4 regions of the Streptococcus jiangjianxini genome follow, and region 1 is predicted to be linked to each of the others. Evidence: predicted binding sites of a transcription regulator. Region 1 holds the regulator's gene; each other region holds the start of a gene.
The links. Region 1 encodes Rex, which represses fermentation and respiration genes when NADH is low (regulators of the CRP and FNR family bind a similar motif). Its sites were predicted from a motif close to TTGTGAANTANTTCACAA; they were not measured.

Region 1 (5,340 bases):
CACGCAACATGATGGACCGTTCCAGATCCCCAAGTCCCCGATTCTCACATTTCCTTTTCAATGAGCAACTCCTCATATTACTTTCAAAAATGCCAAAATTATCGATTGTTAGCTATGCTTTCATTCGAAAATAATCGTTTCATGCGTATGGTCTGGTTAAACAATTAGTCTCCATGTATTTTTCTGGCTTTTTTTGGTAAAATATACTTGTACTAATTATATAAGGAGCATTTTGTCATGGCACAAAACAACGCCACCCCTCAAATGAAGCTTTTTTCTTTGACATCAAATCATGATATCGCTGAAAAAATCTCTGAAGCCTCAGGCATTCCTCTTGGAAAACTTTCTTCTCGTCAGTTCTCTGATGGTGAGATTATGATTAACATTGAAGAAAGTGTTCGTGGTGATGATATCTACATCATTCAGTCTACCAACTTCCCTGTTAATGATAATCTTTGGGAATTGCTTATTATGATTGATGCCTGCAAACGCGCCAGTGCTAATTCAATCACGGTTGTTATGCCATATTTTGGTTATTCACGCCAAGACCGTGTTGCTGCATCTCGTGAACCTATTACAGCTAAACTAGTCGCTAATATGCTGGTTAAAGCTGGCGTTGATCGTGTTGTTACCCTTGATTTACATGCCGTTCAAGTCCAAGGATTTTTCAACATCCCAGTTGATAATCTCTTCACAACCCCCTTATTTGCTGAACACTACATCAACAAAGGCTTGTCAGGGCAAGATGTGGTTGTTGTCAGCCCTAAAAATTCTGGCATCAAACGTGCTCGTAGCCTAGCAGAATACCTTGATGCACCAATCGCTATCATTGATTACGCACAAGAAGACGATAGCCATCGTGAAGAAGGTTACATCATCGGTGATGTTGCTGGTAAAAAAGCAATCCTTATTGACGATATTTTAAACACTGGTAAGACCTTCGCAGAAGCAAGTAAAATTGTTGAGCGCGGTGGTGCTACTGACATTTACGCTGTATCAAGTCACGGTCTCTTTGCTGGTGGGGCTGCCGATATTTTAGAAGCTGCTCCTATCAAAGAAATTCTTTTAACAGACTCTGTCTTATCAAAAGAACGTGTCCCTAGCAATGCAAAATACATCACAGCTAGTGAGTTGTTTGCCGATGCCATTGTTCGTATCCAAAAACGCCAACCACTTAGCCCACTCTTTACATTTCACCAAGACAAGGATTAATACATTTTGATTTATTTGGATAATGCTGCAACTACCCCCTTAACAGAGCCTGTTATCGCTGAGATGACACAAGCAATGACACTCCAGCTGGCAAACCCATCGAGTATTCACGCGCATGGACGATTAGCTAGTCAAAAATTAAGAGAGTACCGACAGACAGTAGCATCGCTTCTAAGCACGACTCCAAATAATATCATCTTCACCTCTGGAGGAACCGAAAGTAATAACACTGCCTTAAAAGGCTATGCCCTAGCCCATCAGAAAAATGGCAAGCATATTATCACATCAGCCGTCGAACATCATTCTGTACTACATACTCTGGAGTATTTGGAAAAACGCTTTGGTTTCGAAGTGACCTACCTGCAGCCAGTTAATGGCGTCATTCGTCTTGAAGACATAGAGGGTGCTTTGCGAGAAGATACTATTCTGGTTAGTCTCATGTATGCCAACAATGAGACCGGAGACATGTTGCCAATTGCTGAAGTCGGTAACTTATTAAAAGACCACCCTGCTGCCTTTCATGTTGATGCCGTTCAAGTGGCTGGAAAAATCCTTCTAGAACCAGAGAAACTAGGCATTGATTTCATGTCTATCTCAGCCCATAAGTTTCATGGACCTAAGGGTGTGGGTATCCTGTTTAGCAATCGGATGCTGTTTGATCCTCTCCTACACGGCGGAGAACAAGAAGAGAAACGTCGCGCCAGCACTGAAAATCTCATCGGTATTGCGGGCATGACTAAGGCCTTATCTGATAGCCATAAGCATTTGGATGAAAACTGGGATAAAGTTACTCAGCTCAAACACGTTTTCTTGGAACAGGTAGCTGGACTGAATTTTTATTTAAATACCAATACTAAAGCAATACCACATGTGTTAAACATTGGTTTTCCAGGTGCCAACAATGGCATTCTTTTAACACAGCTTGATTTACAAGGATACTCTGTCTCCACTGGTTCAGCTTGTACAGCAGGGACAGTTGATCCCAGTCACGTCTTGGCTGCCAAATATGGAACGGACTCACCCAAGCTTCAAGAATCCATCCGAATTAGCTTTTCAGAATTAAATACTGAAGAGGAGGTTATCGGATTGGCTAACCTACTAAAATCATTATTAGGAGACTAGAATGGCTTTTGAAAAATCAATTTCACTAAAAGATTGTCAATACAGCTATGCTATTGACCCAAACATCAAAAAATATACCCTCAAAGATTTAACTTTTTCAGAAAATAAAGTTGGTCATTATGAACTGAGTCGCCTTTTGGAGGAAGTCCCCAACTCTGGTCAAGGATTCCTCTTAAAAATTGTTATCCATAAGGAATTAACTGGTTTTAAACTCAATATTACTGATCAATCAGGTCTTCGCTTAGTGAATATCTTTAAATCTGATGACCATAAAATACTGCAAGATAAATTCTACTTCCTAATGGACAGTCTTGTAGAACGTCAAGTCTTTACCAAAAAAGAGCTATAAGGAGGGTTTATGCTAACCATTTCCTATCTAAACGATGCTAAACAAGAAAAAGAAGTTAGCTATGAGACTTATGATGCCTATCGTCGAGCCCAGATGGCTTGTATGATTAGTATTTCTGATCATTTTCCTGTGACAAAAGTTCTATACAAAGATGAGGAAATCGACTACTCCGGTAACTTCGGAAATCTCTTTTACGCACTTGATAAAAAAGCATTAAGCTAATACACCAAGTTGAAGTTGGGAAATGTTATCCTAGCTTCTTTTTTAACCTTTAAAGGATTCATTAGCCTCAGGTAAAAGCTTGCTTCTTGCTTTATTCTAGCTGCTTTATAGAGCATTAAGCGTTCTAATCATATGTCTCTTTATCTTGTTTATTGTTGACATCAAAACATTCGTGCTAGACATAAAAGTTGCATTTTTCACAAAGATTATTTAAAATAGGTAGGTAAAAGCAATTTAAACAAGTGATGTATTTATCAAGATTAAACTACATCTTAGAAAAGGAGACACAGTTATGTCTGTTGAAAAAACTATTCCAAAAGCGACAGCCAAACGTTTATCACTTTATTACCGTATTTTTAAACGTTTTTATACTGATAATATTGAAAAAGCAAGTTCTAAACAAATCGCCGATGCAATGGGAATTGACTCTGCTACCGTCCGTCGTGACTTTTCACACTTTGGGGAATTAGGTCGCCGCGGTTTTGGATATGATGTTAAGAAATTAATGAATTTCTTCGCTGATATTCTGGACGACCACTCTACCACAAATGTTACACTAGTTGGGGTGGGGAATATTGGTCGTGCCCTTATGCACTATCGCTTCCATGACCGCAACAAAATGCAAATTGCCATTGCCTTTGACCGCGATGATAATGAAATCGTTGGAACAAGTTCTCCAGATGGCATTCCTATTCATGGCATCTCTACCATTAAAGAAACTCTCAAAGATACTGACATTGAAACAGCTATCCTGACCGTTCCAAGCCTTCAAGCCCAAGAAGTCGCTGATCAGCTAGTCGAAGCTGGTATCAAAGGGATCTTAAGCTTCTCTCCTGTCCATCTTACTGTGCCAAAAGATGTTGTCGTACAATACGTAGACCTTACCAGCGAATTACAGACACTTCTCTACTTTATGAACCAGAAACAAAATTAGCTTCAAAGATTTCGAAGACTCGTGATTTTGCCTGTCATTTTAAAGAAGGTATTTAAGAGATAATGCCCTCCATAAGGTTAAAAAGAGAATAAAGGATCTGATGATCAACCTGTTATCTTCCTATTTCTGACCCTGTCTTCTTCTCACGTATTCATGATTATTCAGTTCATTTTACTGGGTAAAGAGCATACAATCTACTTTTTTGAGTTAAGGTAATCCCCTAATATTTGACGAGCGATTTCTAATAAGAATCGCTCTTTTTTGTTGTTAAGTCTCTCAAACAATTGAAAATGTCTGTCAGCTATTAGAAAAAAGGTTTTTATAGCAATCTATGGTTAGAATAACCAGACCAAGGATTTCTACCGCCAATGTATTAAAGCTTCAACCATTGAGTAAGTTGCGATTGCTAAAGCCCAAAAGGTTGATACTTCTGAGTTGTCTCAATGAAAACTCCGCTCTCCCCCTGACTAAGCGTTCAACCACAACCAGCATTTCTGAAGCATCCTTGGCCGATAGAGCAAGGTCTATTTTATTCTGTCATCAATATGATTTACAGTACATCAGACTCTTCTCGGAAGCTAAAATAGTCCTTATTTCCAATAATCAGATGATCCAACAGAACCAATCCCATATCATCGCAACAACGTTTCAATTTCTCTGTAAAACGTAAATCATTCTCACTCGGATCAACAGTCCCTGAAGGGTGATTATGAACTAAAATAATGGATGTTGCCATGTTTTTACAGGCATAATAAAGGATTTCACGTGGCTCAGCAACAGATCGTCTGACGGTACCAATAAAAATCGTTCGTTGTTCAATAATACGATTTTGTGTATCCAGATAAAGGACAACCAGATGCTCCTGCTTCTTCTTGCCTATCTCTATCATCATTTTTTTGGCAACCTGCTGACTTCCCATGATTCTCTCAGAACGTCTCGTCTCTGAAGCATGAATCCGCTTAGCCAATTCAAGCATGGCTTTGAGTTCCGTTGATTTTGCTAGACCAATACCATGAATCGTTTGTAACTCTTGTAGTGATAACTCCTGTAAATCAGCTAGACTATTGAGTTCAGACAAAATCGATTGAGACAGAGCCATTACCGGCTCTTTTTTCGTTCCTGTCCGTAATAAAATGGCTAGTAGTTCTTGATTACTGAGTTTTTCGGCCCCTAGTTGAACTAAACGTTCGCGAGGCAACAGAGCTTCATTTGGAATAGTAACTTGATACATAGAATAATCCCCTTGTCATTTGATTGTCCTATCTATCTATTCGTAAAAATATCAAAAAAGCTAGACGTTTGCCTAGCTTTTCCAATCAAATATAAAGAATTAAATTTCTTCATCCCAAAGACTGTATCTTCAAATCTGAACAACCAAATTATCAATCTCTATCATTGACGTTTACTGATTACTATGTCAACACAATCTCGGAATCTCATCTCTTTTAACCATTGATGTTCACTGACACTTTTCAATTGACAGCCTAGCACATGGCATTTA
Region 2 (5,340 bases), on a different contig from region 1:
ACCCATCACGCCAAATGTTGAGGTAAACAAGGTAATTTTTCGGCTATATTCACCTGATTTAACAAATTGCACACTGCCTACCGGTACTGAAAAAGTGGCAGAACCCATCATAATTGGAAAAGCAACTGCCGGATTCAAACCTAACAAATACACAGTAATCATTGTGAGCGCATATGAACCAATACCAATGTTATTTAAGGCACCAAAAATTGCCAACGCAACAGCAGCTATCACAAGTTTAATACCAGTTAATTCTGTTGCTGTTCCACCTCCAGGCAAGAGCCCAAATTTTCCACCAAAGATTATAAGAGCTGCAACAATCATACCAATACCAATTGAAATTTTTAACTTATCTGCCGGTAGCTTAACAGCTAATTTCGCTCCAAAATAAGAACCAATCATCTGGCTGATAATACATGTCACAAGGGTTATAATACCGACTTTAATATTAGTAATATAGGCTAATGCCATAATAGCAACTGGTATAGTACATTGTGTATTTAAAGTTCCAGGTAATTTTTTAACGCTAGTCCAGTTCAATTTAGGATATAAACTGGTACTAATTGCAAAATCTGAAATACCAATAGTTGATAAGAAGAACATTATCGCACTACTAAATGGTAAAGCCAACGTGCTGGCTTCCTCAGCCATGACCTCATGTCTATGCTTTAATAAATCTGCTATTAAAATAACAGTGAAATAAGCATTTACAATAACAACAAGTAATAATAATATATTTTTAAATAACATAGGGTAACTCCACTAATAAATATCGCGAATCCCCTCAAAGTTTTCACCATAATCGTTGCGCAAATCAACGCCATGTTCTTGAATGATTTTCAAGGTATAAGCATCATGCTTGATGTACTCTTTAGCTAGCAGACGCATGGCAACATTGTGAGTCCAGATGACATCGCAGTGGTCATCCAGCGTTCCAAATAAAATAATATCATCGTCACAGACTAAATTCACCCAACGACCACCCATGTCTTTACGCTTTTCATCTTCAAAACCATGCTGATAAAAACGTTTGAAGGGTAAGTTGTAACGCCCACTTGCACTAAATAAAATACAGACGAAGTCATCTAAACGCGATTCCGCTTCTTGCAAAGCCTTTGTGATAGATGGCGTAAGTGTATCATCCCATATTTGAATGTAAAGACTCGATTGTGCATGCTTAATCATGTACAGCATTTTTAGTAAAACGGACTCTTTACTTTCCAATTGCCACAAAAGCGTATCTGCTTCTTTTCTTCTAATATCTGACAAGTGTTCATCTAAGTATTCAATGTCGCTAAGGGTTGAGTGTTTTAACATTCCCACAAACTCCTCTGGCGATAAAGCTGAGTACATTTTAGGTTCACTTTTATTAACTAGAACGGCTCCCTTTTTAACCAATATTTCTAAGTAATTGTATACTTTAGACCTTGGAACACCGGATTTTTTGCTAACTTCATATCCAGTCATCAAGCCATGTTCAATTAAACTAAGGTAAATATTGGTTTCAGATTCTGTATAACCGAACTGTTTCATTTTTTGTACCAACATATGGACTCCTTTTAATAATGTAGTAGCTACTTACAGTAACTATTATAATTTTGAAATCGTTTTAAGTCAATGATTTTTGTGATTTTTTTAACTTTCTTTAAAAATGACCGTTACTATTGAACTCTCACTTGTCAAAAATACACACTCTTTTGTAGATTTTCGCTATAATAAAAGACATAGAAAGGATACTTTATGAACCCAATTATTGAATCTGTTAAAGCAAATTTAGATCTCAATCAAAATCTTCCTTTGAAGCAGCTCTTTTATGAAGCCTTACGAAAGACTATTATTCTACGCGAAATTCCAGCTGGAAGTAGGATCAATGAAAAAGAATTCTCACTTGAGTTAAACATCAGTCGAACACCCATCCGCTATGCGTTAGCACAACTTTTAGAAGAAAAATTGGTCGAGCACATCCCCAAAAAAGGGATTATCGTTAAAGGAGTCAGTATTGAAGACGCTATGGAAATTTTTGAAATTCGTAAGTCTTTAGATACCTTGGCTAGCATAACAGCAATGAAGAAAATGTCCTCAGATGATTTTGATGATATGAAGGCTATCTTAACAGAATGCGAAACCTTTATCATTGATGGCGATGTTGAGCAGATTTTAGACAATTTCAACCAATTTAACAACTGTATTTACGAAAAAAGTCGCATGGTCCGCTTAAGAGAAATTGTCAGTGAACTCCAAACCTACCTGACCTACTTTAGAGAAATTTCGATCTCATCCACGGAACGTCGTCAACTAGCTTTGAGTGAACACTGGGACATTTATCATCATATGAAAGACCAAAATGCTGAAAAAGTTACGGAAATAACGCACCAGCACCTCGACCGTTCGCTAACCTTTATCCTACAAGAGATGGATGCTCACCCAAATGACTAGAAAACTCATCGATAACATTAGTCACGCTGCTCTCAAATCACTACTATACGAAGTTTCCCTTAGCCCAAAACCAGGTTTGGTGGATCGTTTTGACAATGGTGCCCATGACGACATGACTTTTCAAACCTTCATAGATAGCGCTCTTTCTCTGGCACCCTTTTTTGAATCCTATTTGACCATAGGTTTTGATACCGTCGACCAATCACCTCAAAAAGCCTTTCAACAACTAAGGCAAACTGGGATTGCAGCTGAAAAAGCTATGTTTATAGTAACAAAGGGCATAAATACTCATAAAGGGGTTAATTTTTCGTTAGCTGTTATCTTAGGAGCAACAGGCAGATGGCTAGCTCAAAATAAGATAAGTCTAGACGAAGATTATCGCTTTTCTCCAGAAGATAGCCTTGCTATCTGCCAAGTCACTACTGAACTTTGTTCAGAAATTTTAGCCATGGATTTAAAAAATTTAGCAACTAAAAAACATCTAAGCTATGGTGAAAGACTCTATCTAGACTATGGCATAACAGGTCCTCGTGGAGAGGCTAGTGCAGGTTTTCCAACCGTGATAAGAAAAGCCCTTCCTTTTTTAAGGCATGAGATGAAGCAAAGAGGACCAAAAGAAGAAGTTCAATTGAAACTGCTACTATATCTCATGACTTTTGTTGAAGACGGCAATCTTATCCATCGAGGAGGGATTGAAGCATGGCAAAAGGTTAAAAAAGAAGCTGCGCAACTTCTTAAACAGAATTTGTCTGGCACATCTTTGAATAATGCTATGTCAGACTACAATAGCATCCTAGTTAGCCGTCATCTAAGCCCCGGTGGTTCTGCTGACCTCCTTGCCCTTACACTTCTCTTTGCTTTTCTTGAAGAACTTATCTAAAAATAGCCCTATCATTTTTGCTGTAAGTTACCCCACTGCAGAAATGATAGGGCTTTTGACGGTATGTCTCAAAAAATCAAAACTGCTATTCTGGACCGGTAGCTTGTTCTAGAGCTATGAACCAGCCCAACCAAGGTCTCATTGATGGCATTGCCCTGTGCACCACTTTCCCCAATATTGTCTAGAAGCAAAGCCCTGATAAAAACATAAAAAACGAACACAACAGCATTCTGGTTAACAGAAAAAGCTATCTTGTTCGTTTTTTAGTTTTACCAACTTCATAGAGCTCATATAATAAAGACTTGCTAATGCTCTTCAAAAATCACAACAGCCGTTGTTGACTTGATCCAATTAACTGTAGTTCTATCTGCATTGGGTTCGTCTGGCCTACTGTTGATAGTCATTGAGTATCAGATGAGCGATATGCCCATCATCTCCAAAAACATCACGATTTTATCTTCTCGTGATGTTCTGCTAAACTGATTTAGTCTTGGTAGGCTTGGGCCAATTTTTTCAGGAGTTTATCTTTTTCTTCTTTTGTTGTGAAGCTGGCCCTAATAGCGTTCTGGTTAAAATGATAAAAGTCAGTCTTGCTGGTGTTAAAATGCTCAACAAACAGACCATATTCCTTAGTCAAATTGGTGTCTGATACCGTGCGATTATCCGTGTTAATCGTGATATTGGCGCCTAGGTCATAGAGGGCTTGATAAGGGAAATCTGCCAGTGTTTGAGCTGCTCTTGTCTGCAAGTTACTGGTCAAACACATCTCAACCGTCGTACCAGATTGGACAAGGGCTTCCATTGTTTTACGATCTTTCAAAAGGGCTGTGCCATGACCAATCCGAGAAATACCAAGTTGCATAGCATGAGAGACATTGGCGACACAACCACATTCTCCTGCGTGAAACGTTAGGGGCAAACCAAGTGATTGCGTCTCCTTAATCGCTTCTTCCAGTGCCTGTGTCGGAAAATCTGCTTCATTTCCTGCAAAGTCAAATCCCGCCAAACCCTCTCGGGCTAGGTTTGCAACTTCTTTAAAGATTGCCCGTGTCTGTTCGGGTGGGCTTTGTTTCAAGCCACAGACCAAGACTTTAGCAACAATTCCAAACTCTGCTTCCGCTTCTTTGATACCTTCCAAAACTGCTTCAACAGTCTCTAAGGCAGTTAACCCTTGATCCCTAGACAGCTCAGGGGCAAAGCGAATCTCCATATAAAGGACATTCTCTTGTGCCGCTTGAGCTGCCACATCATAGGCAGCTAGCCGGAGCGCTTCCTTAGTCTGGAGTAAGGGACGAATAAAATCAAACACAGTCAGGTAATCCAGTAGAGATTCCGTCTGCTTTGGTGCTGTCACTAGTGCCCTTAACTCCTCATCATGAGGAGGCAAAGAAATCTGTGCCATCTTTGCCAACTGTCGAATGGTCCCCAGAGATAAAGAACCATCTAAATGGCAATGAAGTTCTGTTTTCGCTAATGTGTGGAGAATGTTGTCCTTCATTTGTCACCTCTATATTTGTTTATTTTTTTCTATCATACCATTTTTAAATTAAATTTCAATAAAAAACAAGTAAGAATTAGTATGGATTAAGATAACTTGTTCATCACCTATAAAAAACTATAAGGACCGTCCTATTGACTCTTTCGATTTAACTAAAATTATATATTTCTAATATTTAACCAAAATCAATATACTATAAATACTGCAGATCTTCTAATTCATTAAACAGATTAAGATAACCATCAAAAAGCAAAAAACTTCATCTCACAGCCATAGTCAATTCATTCTTTTACATCATGATATTAAGGATGAGTTTAACAATTAAAGGCATGATTATTACCGTATAAAGGGTGCGGCAAATTTGAATGGTTGCAATCTTGGGCATATCTCCGCCTAAATCACCAGCCAAGAGCGATATGTCTGTTGCACCTGCTGGTGAGGAGGCAAAGAGTGCCGACTGCACATCTAGCAGACCTGTCTTAGCTATCCACTTCCCAAAGAAAACATTGATGACTAAGTAACTTCC
Region 3 (5,340 bases), on a different contig from region 1:
AATAATACGACCAGAACACCTGAGATGGTTCAAGCAATGCTTTCTAGCAAGTTCAATGTCAACACGCCACTTGAAACGATCTATACAGCTACATTAGCAACTGTCGATTATATGAACGACATGAATCGTGGTAAAACAGCTTATGTTATTGGTGAAAAAGGCTTGAAAACAGCTATTGAGACGGCAGGCTACATCCATGATGAGGAAAATCCAGCCTACGTTGTGGTTGGTTTGGATTCTCAGGTAACCTACGAGCAGCTTGCAGTGGCAACGTTGGCTATTCAAAGAGGCGCTTTTTTCATCGGAACCAATCCTGACTTAAATATTCCGACCGAACGTGGTCTGATGCCAGGCGCAGGATCACTTTTAGCACTTTTAGAAGCTGCGACGCGTGTCGCTCCAGTTATTATCGGAAAACCTGAAGCTATCATCATGAATAAAGCTTTGGAACGTCTTGGTGTCAAACGTGAAGAAGCTATTATGGTGGGGGATAATTACTTGACTGATATCACGGCAGGCATTAAAAATGACATCGATACGCTTTTGGTCTTGACAGGCTTTACTAAAAAAGAAGAAGTCGCTTCTTTGCCTATCCAACCGACACATGTTTTGGATTCCTTGGCAGAATGGTCCTTTGAAGACAAATAAGTTTTCCTTAAGAATGTCGTGATAAGCTATCAAATGGTAGAAGAGAAGGAACATCTCATCTCGTTTTAATAACAGACATTAGTTGAGGTAGACATGAAAACTATTCTTAGTCAGCGATTGTTAGCGTTGCTCAGTATTATTTGGCTTCTTGCTTTAGCCATTCTTTTAACAATTTATCTAGCCTGGCTAGCTTATCCCTTAGAGATTGACAGACTTAACCTCTTAGACATGGTCAAGCTGTCTAAAGAGGATTTATTGAATAATTATAATCATCTCTTGAGTTATTTGACCAATCCTTCTCATCACGTTCTAGATATGCCGGATTTTCCATCATCAAAAGATGGACTCAAGCATTTTTCAGATGTTAAAGACTTATTTCATTTGAGTCAATTGGTTTTCTTAATAACAAGTTTGCCAACTTTCTATTTTTTGATCAACTCGTGGCGACATAAATCACTCTTTATCTACCAGAAGCTCTATCTAATAGCGGCTATTTTCCCTGTTTTTATTGGATTATTAGGGATAGCAGTGGGCTTTAATGAGTTTTTTACGCTCTTTCATCAGCTGCTCTTTCCTGGCGACAGTAGCTGGCTTTTTAATCCCTACACAGATCCCATTATCAATGTCCTGCCCGAGTCCTTCTTTAGGCATTGCTTTATCGCCTTTTTTGGTTTGTACGAGTTGCTTATGTTACTGTTTTTTATCGTTAGCCGAAAAACACTGAAATTAAGAACGTTACCATCATAAATCACATAGTATCAATAATGGAGCAACAGTTGCTAACTTAAAAAGAGCGACTTTTGTTCCACTTTTTATTGTTTAAATGACTTGCTTTGCAATCATTTGTCTCAAGATTAGTTATGTAAATAATTAATGCTTTTTTATTCTTCGCTTCAAATAAGTTTCCTAGATCTTTGAAGTTTTCCATCCGGTATCTTGTTAATGAAACACTAAAAAAAGTTGGAGCCGTGCGCCCCAACTTCAGCTTGTAGCCAATGGTCATTTTGATGAATGGCTTTTTTGTCACCCCTAAGATATAGTCTTTTGAATTAACTTTGATACATCGTCACTTTTGACTTTCCTTACGCGAGTACTGTCTGCGTCCTCTGTTCCTTGTCTGAAAGCTAATTCATTTGACTATACTTTTCATAATTGTCCTAATAGCAAGACGTTTTTGAAACATCTAATCTTCATTTGATAGAATTGAGGTATAGTATAGCTTAATGTTACCAATTGGGCCACTACCATCAAGTAGTCTATCGCGAGAAAAATAAATGCTTCTTTTGCTGATTTCGGTATAACTGAAAACATATCTCTTGTTCCTAAGGCATTGATTATTCCCAAAAGAATTTTTCGATTCTGATATCCTCTTCAGGGTAATCTTTAGTTAGGATAGTAATTATTTGCTCGTGTTCTTTTCTGACCAAGTCCAGGATGTCTGGTTTGTCATGTCCAACAAAGAAAAATTGGGATTCGATAACAAGAAATAGTTGGTGGAAGTGGTCATTGAGCTGTTCTAGTTTTTCCATTAGGAGTTGGTTGTCCTTGATAAAATCAGGCACCTCATTTTCCTCTTCAAGGCCAGCACAGATAGCCTTTAAAGGATAAGTCCCGTATTCTAAGCAAAATTCGTATGTCATTAGCAGTCTCCTTTTTATTAGTTTAACAAAATCTGGTTTTCCTCGTCAGTTTCAGTGTTTTGGAAGTCATATCTTTTGAAAATCCTTTAAAAGAGCGTTAGAATAGTAAGTAACAACGCCTATTGCAAAGGTGATTAAAGGAGACTACGATGTCAGAAAAAATTAGAGTTTTGCTGTACTACAAATATGTTCCAATTGAAAATGCAGAAGAATATGCTAAAAAACACTTGGAATTTTGTAAATCAATCGGTCTTAAAGGACGTATCTTGATTGCCGATGAGGGAATCAATGGTACTGTTTCTGGTGACTACGAAACTACTCAAAAATACATGGACTGGGTACACAGTGATGAACGTTTTGCTGACCTATGGTTCAAGATCGATGAAGAAGAAGAACAAGCTTTCCGTAAAATGTTTGTTCGTTACAAAAAAGAGATCGTTCATCTTGGTCTAGAAACAGACTACGAAGATGAAGATGTTAACCCGCTTGAGTTGACAGGAGAATACCTCAATCCAAAACAATTTAAAGAAGCCCTTCTTGACGAAGATACTATCGTTTTGGACACACGTAACGACTATGAGTACGACCTCGGCCACTTCAAAGGGGCCGTTCGTCCAGACATTCGCAACTTCCGTGAACTACCACAGTGGGTGCGCGACAACAAAGAGAAATTCATGGAAAAACGTGTTGTTGTTTACTGTACTGGTGGGGTTCGTTGTGAGAAATTCTCTGGTTGGATGGTCCGTGAAGGTTTCAAGGATGTCGGTCAACTTCATGGGGGCATTGCTACTTATGGTAAAGATCCAGAAGTGCAGGGAGACCTCTGGGAAGGGGCAATGTACGTCTTTGATGAGCGTATTTCAGTGCCTATCAACCACGTTAATCCAACAGTGATTTCTAAAGATTATTTTGATGGTACACCATGTGAGCGTTATGTTAATTGTGCCAATCCTTTCTGTAACAAACAAATTTTCGCTTCAGAAGAAAACGAAGCGAAATATGTTCGTGGTTGTTCAGCAGAATGTCGTGCACATGAGCGTAACCGTTACGTTCAAGAAAATGGCTTGAGTCGTGACGAATGGCAAGTACGCTTGGAAGCGATCGGTGAAAGCTTACCAGAATACGTTAATGCTTAAAGATGATCAAATAGGGATGCAGTTTTCTTGTCTCTACGGGTTGACACAAATGTTCATTTGGGGCATTTGCGTCAACCTTTTTTGTTGTCCAATTGAGTCTCAGGAATTTTCTTATACTGATTCAAAATCAAAAAAATAGGGGAGATCTAGTCTCTATGTGCAATCGATTTCAGTTGGGAAGGAATAAGTTATTTTATCATAACATTCCGATGTCGCTATTTCTGAATATTATTAAGTATCAGTTTCAGTGACAGCCTTCTCCATTAATGGCATGCTTGTACTCTAGATGAAAAAGATCATTTTTATAAGGTTGCTAGCTACTCTTATATGACAAACTGATGCCTCAAAGATTTTTGAAAGCCTTTCTAATTTTATTACCCTCTTAGATGTTGATTGCTTTAAACTCTGTAGTCCCTCCCTTAAGCGCTTCAACTCAATCAATATCAAAAAAAGTGAGGCTGAAGAATATCGGCTGCTTATGGCATTAAGTAATCAAATGGCTTTGCTCGTTAATTTCTCAATTAAGGATGTCAAAGTGTCAGAGAAGATTTGCTTGTTTTAAACACAAACTCAGAAAAAGCGGTTAGATTATTCCACTGTCGCCGTGGATGGTTATTTCTTGTGATAAGATATCATGGTATAATTAGTGAATGATATAACAAATTGGAGGTTATGTATGACATTGCAAAAGGCGCCGTTAGCAACGGCAGGGCTTGTTTTAGGATTGCTGGGTTTAGGAAATCTTTTAAAGGACCTATCCTTGGTTTTTACTGCTACCTGTGGCTTTTTAGCGCTTTTAATTTGGTTGTATCTTTTGTACAGTATGATTAGTGACCCTAAAAGTGTCAAAGAGCAGATGCAGAATCCCTTAATATCATCTGTTTTTACAACTTTTTTTATGTCTGGATTTTTAGGAGTAACCTATTTAAAGCTATACTTTGGTGGGGCTAGTTTTGTTGGCTCGCTGATTAGACCGCTTTGAATTTTTTGTTTTATTAGTATCGTTTGTCATATGCTGATCTTTTCTGCTAAGTATTTAAGGCATTTTTCACTAGATTCAGTCTTTCCATCGTGGACCGTCCTCTATATTGGCGTTGCCATTGCTGGTTTAACCGCTCCTGTTAGTGGATGGTTTGGAGTTGGACAATTCACCATCATCTATGGTTTTGTAGCAACTTGTTTGGTCTTACCATTTATCTTTAAGCGTCTAAAACAATCGCCTTTACCGTCTGTTGTTAAGCCCAATACAGCGACCATTTGTGCACCGTTTTCTTTGGTAACAGCTGCCTATGCCCTAGCTTTTCCTCAGCCTAATCCCTTGGTGATGAGCGGCCTCTTAGCCCTTGCTCAACTCTTTTATTTTTACATTGTTTTGCAATTACCAACATTACTAAACAGACCCTTCTCGCCAGTCTTTTCAGCCTTTACTTTTCCCTTAGTTATCTCTGCAACTGCCTTAAAAAATGGTATGGCTGTCTTAGGACTTGCAGGTGTTTGGGATTGGCTTTTATTTGGCGAAATGCTATTAGCTAGTGTGATAGTGATTGGTGTTTTAATCGGCTACATTAGGTTTTTTCTCACAAAACAGTAACAATATCACCATAAAAAGAAGCTGAGATCTTAAATCCCAGCCTCTTTTTTTAGTGTGATACACGGCGACGAGCCGCTTTTTTGCGATTTTCTTCGATGAAAGCTTCTTTTTTTTCTTCTGGTTCGATAACCGTCTTCTTAACAGCGAAGACAGCACCTGCAACTGTAGCAGCAGTAGCAATAACACCTGTGGCTAAACCTTTAGCAAAAGCGAATTTTTTTGACATGAGAGTTCTCCTATTTCTATGAAAATAAAGCTAGAATGCCTTGATTTTCAGTATGATATAATAGTATTATTATCTTAAAAATAGAAGAGAATAGCAAGT
Region 4 (5,340 bases), on a different contig from region 1:
TAGCAGTCACCCTCACCATGTTTTTCTCTATTCTCTTCTCGACCCTCTCTTTCTATATTTTGGAGCCATTTATTGCGGGGAAAATTCCTCGTATCCTCGGTTTAGAAATAGACTTGAAACCCTACTGGAAAATCTTGGCTGGAATAGGTGCAGCCCTATCATTTCTGCTAGTCATTGTTGGTGCGACAGCACCAAAAGTTGGTCAATTTGAATCAGAGCTTTTGGTCAATTCCCTTAAACAATCGCAAAATAGTTTGACACGATCCTATATGGTCACTGCGGGAGACGTCGATGCCTTGAGTGATGTCACAGTCATTGGAGACTCTGTTGCTCTTCGGTCACAGAATGCCTTTAAGGAAATAATGCCCAACGTACAGCTGGATGCTGCTGTCAGCCGAAATTTTGAAGATACTTTTGCTATCTTTGAAAATCAGGCGAAAACTGGCACCATGTCAAGTACAGTCGTCATCGCTGTTGGTGTGAATTCAACAGCTGGCTATGAAGCCGAAACTCAGAAATACATCAAAGCCCTACCTAAAGGGCACCGCTTAGTCTTTGTAACACCATATAATGCTAAAGCGATGGGGGATGTCAAAGCCCTGAGAGACTATGAATTGAAGTTAGCTAAAAAATACAAATACGTTGAAGTTGCGGATTGGTACAAGACAGCCATCAATCATCCAGAAATCTGGGGCAACACTGATGGTGTTCACTATTCAGATACCAGTACAGCAGGTGCCAACCTCTATGTTAAAACGGTTCAAAAAGCTGTTGAAAAAGTTGCTAAACAACCCGCTAAAAAATAACTCTTATAAACAATGTCAATCTAGGAATTTTTCTACTTTGACATTGTTTTTTCATTTGTTTTAAAAAAGACTAATCACTCAAAAATAGACTGTTTGCCCCCTTAAGAGTTACTCTTTTGGATAAGAGCATTGAGATAAGGTTCCGCGATTTGACATCATTGATAATTTTTGAAGAAAAGACTTGCAATATTTTGCTTCTGGGTTTATACTTAAAGTACAGGTTAGTTAGTTGAGTAATCAACCACAACACCAAATGGCTATTTAACATAAAGAAGGTAGGTGTAGATGTGAATGAATCAGTACCCATTTACATGCAAATCTCACAAATGATTGAAGATGAGATTTTAAGTGGGCATTTTAAGGTTGATGACAAAGTTCCATCAACCAATGAATTTGCCAAAATGATGCAAGTCAATCCTGCAACAGCGGGTAAAGGATTGAACGACCTAGTGGCTCAGAATATTTTATACAAGAGAAGAGGGATGGGCATGTATGTCACTACAGAGGCGAGAGATTTGATTATTGGCAAGAGACAGCAAGCTTTTAGTCAGCAGCTGCTCCCGGCCTTTTTACAGGAAGCTAAACGATTGGATATTTCACTAGATCGCCTAATAGAGATGATTAAGGAGGAGAAGGATGCTTAGTTTAGAGAAAGTTACTAAAAAGTATGGTCAAAAAGTTGTTTTACAAAACATTGATTTAGATTTTAAAGATCAATCAGGTGTTTACGGTTTGCTTGGTCGAAATGGCGTGGGTAAGACGACCATGATGAAGATGATCAACGATATGATTGCGTCATACGATGGCCGCATTAGCACTAGTTTTGACCTAGCTCACATTGTCTTTGTGACTAGTGCTGTGGCTGATAATAATACTATCTTCCAAGGTAAGATTACTAACTTGATGCGTTATTATGCGAGCATGTATCCTAACTTTGATAGTGACTATGCTAAGAATCTCTTGGCACGGTTCAATCTTAATCCCAAACTTAAAATCAAAAAATTATCAACTGGTAACAAAACCTTAGTTTATAATATTTTAGGCCTTGCGACTCGTGAAACAATTACAGTTTTCGATGAACCAACCAATGGCTTAGACTCTGTAAACCGTCAGAAATTCTTGGATATTATGTTAGAGGATTACGCTCAACACCCGCGTCTCATTGTCTTATCAACCCACCTCATTCAAGAAGTTGAAAACTACTTAACGCATGTCATTATGCTTAAAGATACTTCTTTAATGATGGATGACGATATTGAAGACATTCAAAAAAGAGCGGTCCGCATTAGTAATGCAACTCTTCCTAATAAACGTGTCATTCACCAGCGTCAGTTAGGTAGTATGACAGAAACTTATCTCTTTGATACGGTTACTGAAGAGGATATTCAAGAAGTAACTGGACAAGGTGGAAAAGTGGATTATTATGACTTACAGACACTCTTTAACTACTTAGTGGAGGACTAATCATGAAACGAACATTGACATTAAGAGGAATGCAACTCCTAGATCATTTAAAATTGACAGCGATGATTATGCTTGGTTTTGGTCTTATCGTAACTGCTTTTGCTGTTCTAACCTTCTTTGTTGGTGATAATAGCTCGTTTAATATGGAAAAGATTAGCTGGCTAAACGGCAGCTTGCAGGTAATCTCGGTTTTTCTATCGATTTGGTCATTCATCGTCTTTTTTGCTGATGGCATGTTGGACTTTGACTCAGCCTTGAGATTTGGTAATAAACGTAAAAACTACTTCATCATTAATTTCTTTACTTACGCTATAATGGTTGTAGCAGTGACCTTCCTTTCTTTAGTATCAAAAGGTGAGCATTTACCATCGTGGCAAACTTTTTCATCAGAGTTTTGGAGAAATTTTGCTGGCTGTTTTATCATAGCAATCCTTGGTTTTGCCATTTACAAATGGGGCTGGAAAGTTCTTTTCGCTCTCTTTGGTATTTATTTTTTAAGTGGAATAGGTATGGCAATCATAGCTTTAGTGCTGCGTGATAGTTTGCCAAGAATACTTTCACAACTGCCGGAGGTTGTTTACAACGGTATCGGCCCTCTGTCATTGTTAGCAGTCATTACCGTGTATTACTGGATTATTGCTAAAATTGAGGTCAAATAACAACCCATTAATCACAACTCTTTCTAACAAGTATTAGGAAGAGTTTTATTTTTAAATTATTTTAAAGCGCTAAAACCTTGCTACTAAAGCATTTTAGGTAAATAAATTAAGGAATACAAAAAAAGTTTGAAAAAAAGTTCACAAAAACACTTTACAAGATGTCTATTTGTGATATAATTAACACATAAAATAATTGTGAAACATTTAACAATAAAAAGTTAATGTCTTTAAAGGAGTCTATTATGGTGACTAAAACAACTGAAGTAACAGAAACAGCTCAAGTGACTGACACTCAAGCGATGATTGATCGTTTGGCAGATCAAGCGGTTGTAGCCTTAGATGCTATGGCTGATTTCACACAAGAACAAGTAGACCATATTGTTCATCAAGCTGCGATTGCTGCGCTTGACAAACATATGCTTTTAGCCAAAATGGCTGTTGATGAAACAGGCCGTGGTGTATATGAAGATAAAGCTATCAAAAACATGTACGCTTCAGAATACATCTGGAACTCTATTAAAGATAATAAAACGGTTGGCGTCATCGCAGAAGATAAGGAAGCAGGTCTCATCTCTATTGCTGAACCTGTTGGTGTTATCTGTGGGGTGACACCTACCACAAACCCAACCTCAACAACAATCTTTAAAGCACTGATTGCTTTGAAAACTCGTAACCCAATCGTCTTTGCTTTCCACCCATCAGCTCAACAATCTTCAGCAGAAGCAGCACGTATCGTTCGTGATGCAGCCATCGAAGCTGGGGCACCTGAAAACTGTGTGCAGTGGATTGATCAACCTTCTATTGAAGCAACAGGACTTTTGATGAATCATCCTAAGGTAGCAACTGTACTTGCAACTGGTGGACCTGGTATGGTTAAAGCAGCTTACTCAACAGGTAAACCTGCTCTTGGGGTTGGTGCGGGTAACGTGCCAAGTTATATCGCAGCTGATGCTAAAATCAAACGTGCTGTTAACGACATTATCGTCTCAAAATCATTTGATAATGGTATGATCTGTGCTTCAGAGCAAGCAGCTATTGTTGATGAAGAAGTTTATGATGATGTCAAAGCTGAATTTGAAGCGCACCAATGTGTTATCATCTCTAAAAAATCAGACCTCGAAAAACTGGAAGCAGCTGTCCTTAACGAGGCTAAAACAGCTGTCAATGCTAAAATTGTTGGTAAATCAGCTGAAGAAATTGCCAAATTAGCCGGTCTTAAAGTGCCAAAAGGAACTAAAATTCTGCTTGCAGAAATCAAAGATGCTGGACCAGATTACCCATTGTCACGTGAAAAATTGTCACCAGTCCTTGCACTTATCAAATCAAAAGGTGTTAAAGATGGATTTGCCAAAGCTGAAGCAATGCTTGATTTAGGTGGACTTGGTCACACAGCGGTTATCCATACCGAAGACGAAGACCTTCAAATCCAATATGGAATCCGTATGAAAGCTTGCCGTGTTCTTGTTAACTCACCATCAGCAGAAGGTGGTATTGGTAACATCTACAATGAAATGATCCCATCATTGACACTAGGATGTGGTTCATATGGACACAACTCAATTTCACACAACGTGGGGGCATTCGACTTGATTAACGTTAAGACATTGGCAAAACGTCGCAATAACATGCAATGGTTCAAATTGCCACCAAAAGTTTACTTTGAAAAAAACTCAATCACCTACCTTCGTCAAATCAAAGCTGAAAAAGTGATGTTGGTCTGTGACCCAGGAATGGTTCAATTTGGTTATGCGGATCTTGTTCGCAAGCAGTTAGAACTTAATCCAAATGATCCAAAAATTGAAATTTTCTCAGATGTTGAGCCAAACCCATCAACTAACACAGTTTATAAAGGGCTTGAAATCTTCAATCGTTTCCAACCGGATACTGTCATTGCACTTGGTGGTGGTTCAGCAATGGATGCTGCTAAAGCAATGTGGATGTTCTTTGAAAATCCAGATGTTAGCTTCTTTGGTGCAAAACAAAAATTCCTTGATATCCGTAAACGTACTTACAAGATTCCTTACGCAGAAAAAACAACCTTTATCTGTGTTCCAACTACATCTGGTACAGGATCAGAAGTGACACCATTTGCGGTTATTACAGATAGTGATGATCACACGAAATACCCACTTGCTGACTACGCCTTGACACCAGATATCGCTATTGTTGACCCAGCTCTTGTTATGAGTGTGCCAGCTAGCGTTACAGCTGATACAGGGATGGACGTCTTGACTCACGCTATCGAATCATACGTGTCAGTTATGGCGAGCGACTATACTCGTGGACTTTCTCTTCAAGCTATTAAATTGGTCTTTGAAAACCTTGAAACATCTGTTAAAAAAGCAACGGAAGAATCACGCGAAAAAATGCATAATGCGTCAACTATGGCTGGTATGGCCTTTGCAAATGCT

Region 2: ABP870_RS04205 (TrmB family transcriptional regulator) is a predicted target of Rex. The motif match lies at 1,625-1,642, and genes of this name have one in related genera.
Region 3: trhO (oxygen-dependent tRNA uridine(34) hydroxylase TrhO) is a predicted target of Rex. The motif match lies at 2,300-2,317, and genes of this name have one in related genera.
Region 4: adhE (bifunctional acetaldehyde-CoA/alcohol dehydrogenase) is a predicted target of Rex. The motif match lies at 3,123-3,140, and genes of this name have one in related genera.

The regions. Positions count from the first base shown of each region.
Region 1 is NZ_JBEHGL010000004.1:17,114-22,453, forward strand. Features, by position in the region: gene ABP870_RS03070 (ribose-phosphate diphosphokinase) at 238-1,212, shown strand; gene ABP870_RS03075 (cysteine desulfurase family protein) at 1,219-2,334, shown strand; gene ABP870_RS03080 (DUF1831 domain-containing protein) at 2,336-2,683, shown strand; gene ABP870_RS03085 (DUF4649 family protein) at 2,693-2,905, shown strand; gene ABP870_RS03090 (redox-sensing transcriptional repressor Rex) at 3,198-3,839, shown strand; gene radC (RadC family protein) at 4,390-5,070, opposite strand.
Region 2 is NZ_JBEHGL010000007.1:25,289-30,628, reverse strand. Features, by position in the region: gene ABP870_RS04210 (sulfite exporter TauE/SafE family protein) at 1-750, opposite strand, end outside; gene ABP870_RS04205 (TrmB family transcriptional regulator) at 763-1,548, opposite strand; gene ABP870_RS04200 (GntR family transcriptional regulator) at 1,741-2,436, shown strand; gene citG (triphosphoribosyl-dephospho-CoA synthase CitG) at 2,429-3,316, shown strand; gene add (adenosine deaminase) at 3,801-4,814, opposite strand; gene ABP870_RS04185 (AbrB family transcriptional regulator) at 5,104-5,340, opposite strand, start outside.
Region 3 is NZ_JBEHGL010000002.1:133,609-138,948, reverse strand. Features, by position in the region: gene ABP870_RS01800 (TIGR01457 family HAD-type hydrolase) at 1-648, shown strand, start outside; gene ABP870_RS01795 (TIGR01906 family membrane protein) at 742-1,395, shown strand; gene ABP870_RS01790 (hypothetical protein) at 1,983-2,288, opposite strand; gene trhO (oxygen-dependent tRNA uridine(34) hydroxylase TrhO) at 2,438-3,424, shown strand; gene ABP870_RS01780 (hypothetical protein) at 4,101-4,406, shown strand; gene ABP870_RS01775 (hypothetical protein) at 4,437-5,015, shown strand; gene ABP870_RS01770 (DUF3042 family protein) at 5,065-5,241, opposite strand.
Region 4 is NZ_JBEHGL010000021.1:20,813-26,152, reverse strand. Features, by position in the region: gene ABP870_RS08935 (acyltransferase family protein) at 1-806, shown strand, start outside; gene ABP870_RS08930 (GntR family transcriptional regulator) at 1,094-1,450, shown strand; gene ABP870_RS08925 (ABC transporter ATP-binding protein) at 1,443-2,270, shown strand; gene ABP870_RS08920 (hypothetical protein) at 2,273-2,929, shown strand; gene adhE (bifunctional acetaldehyde-CoA/alcohol dehydrogenase) at 3,172-5,340, shown strand, end outside.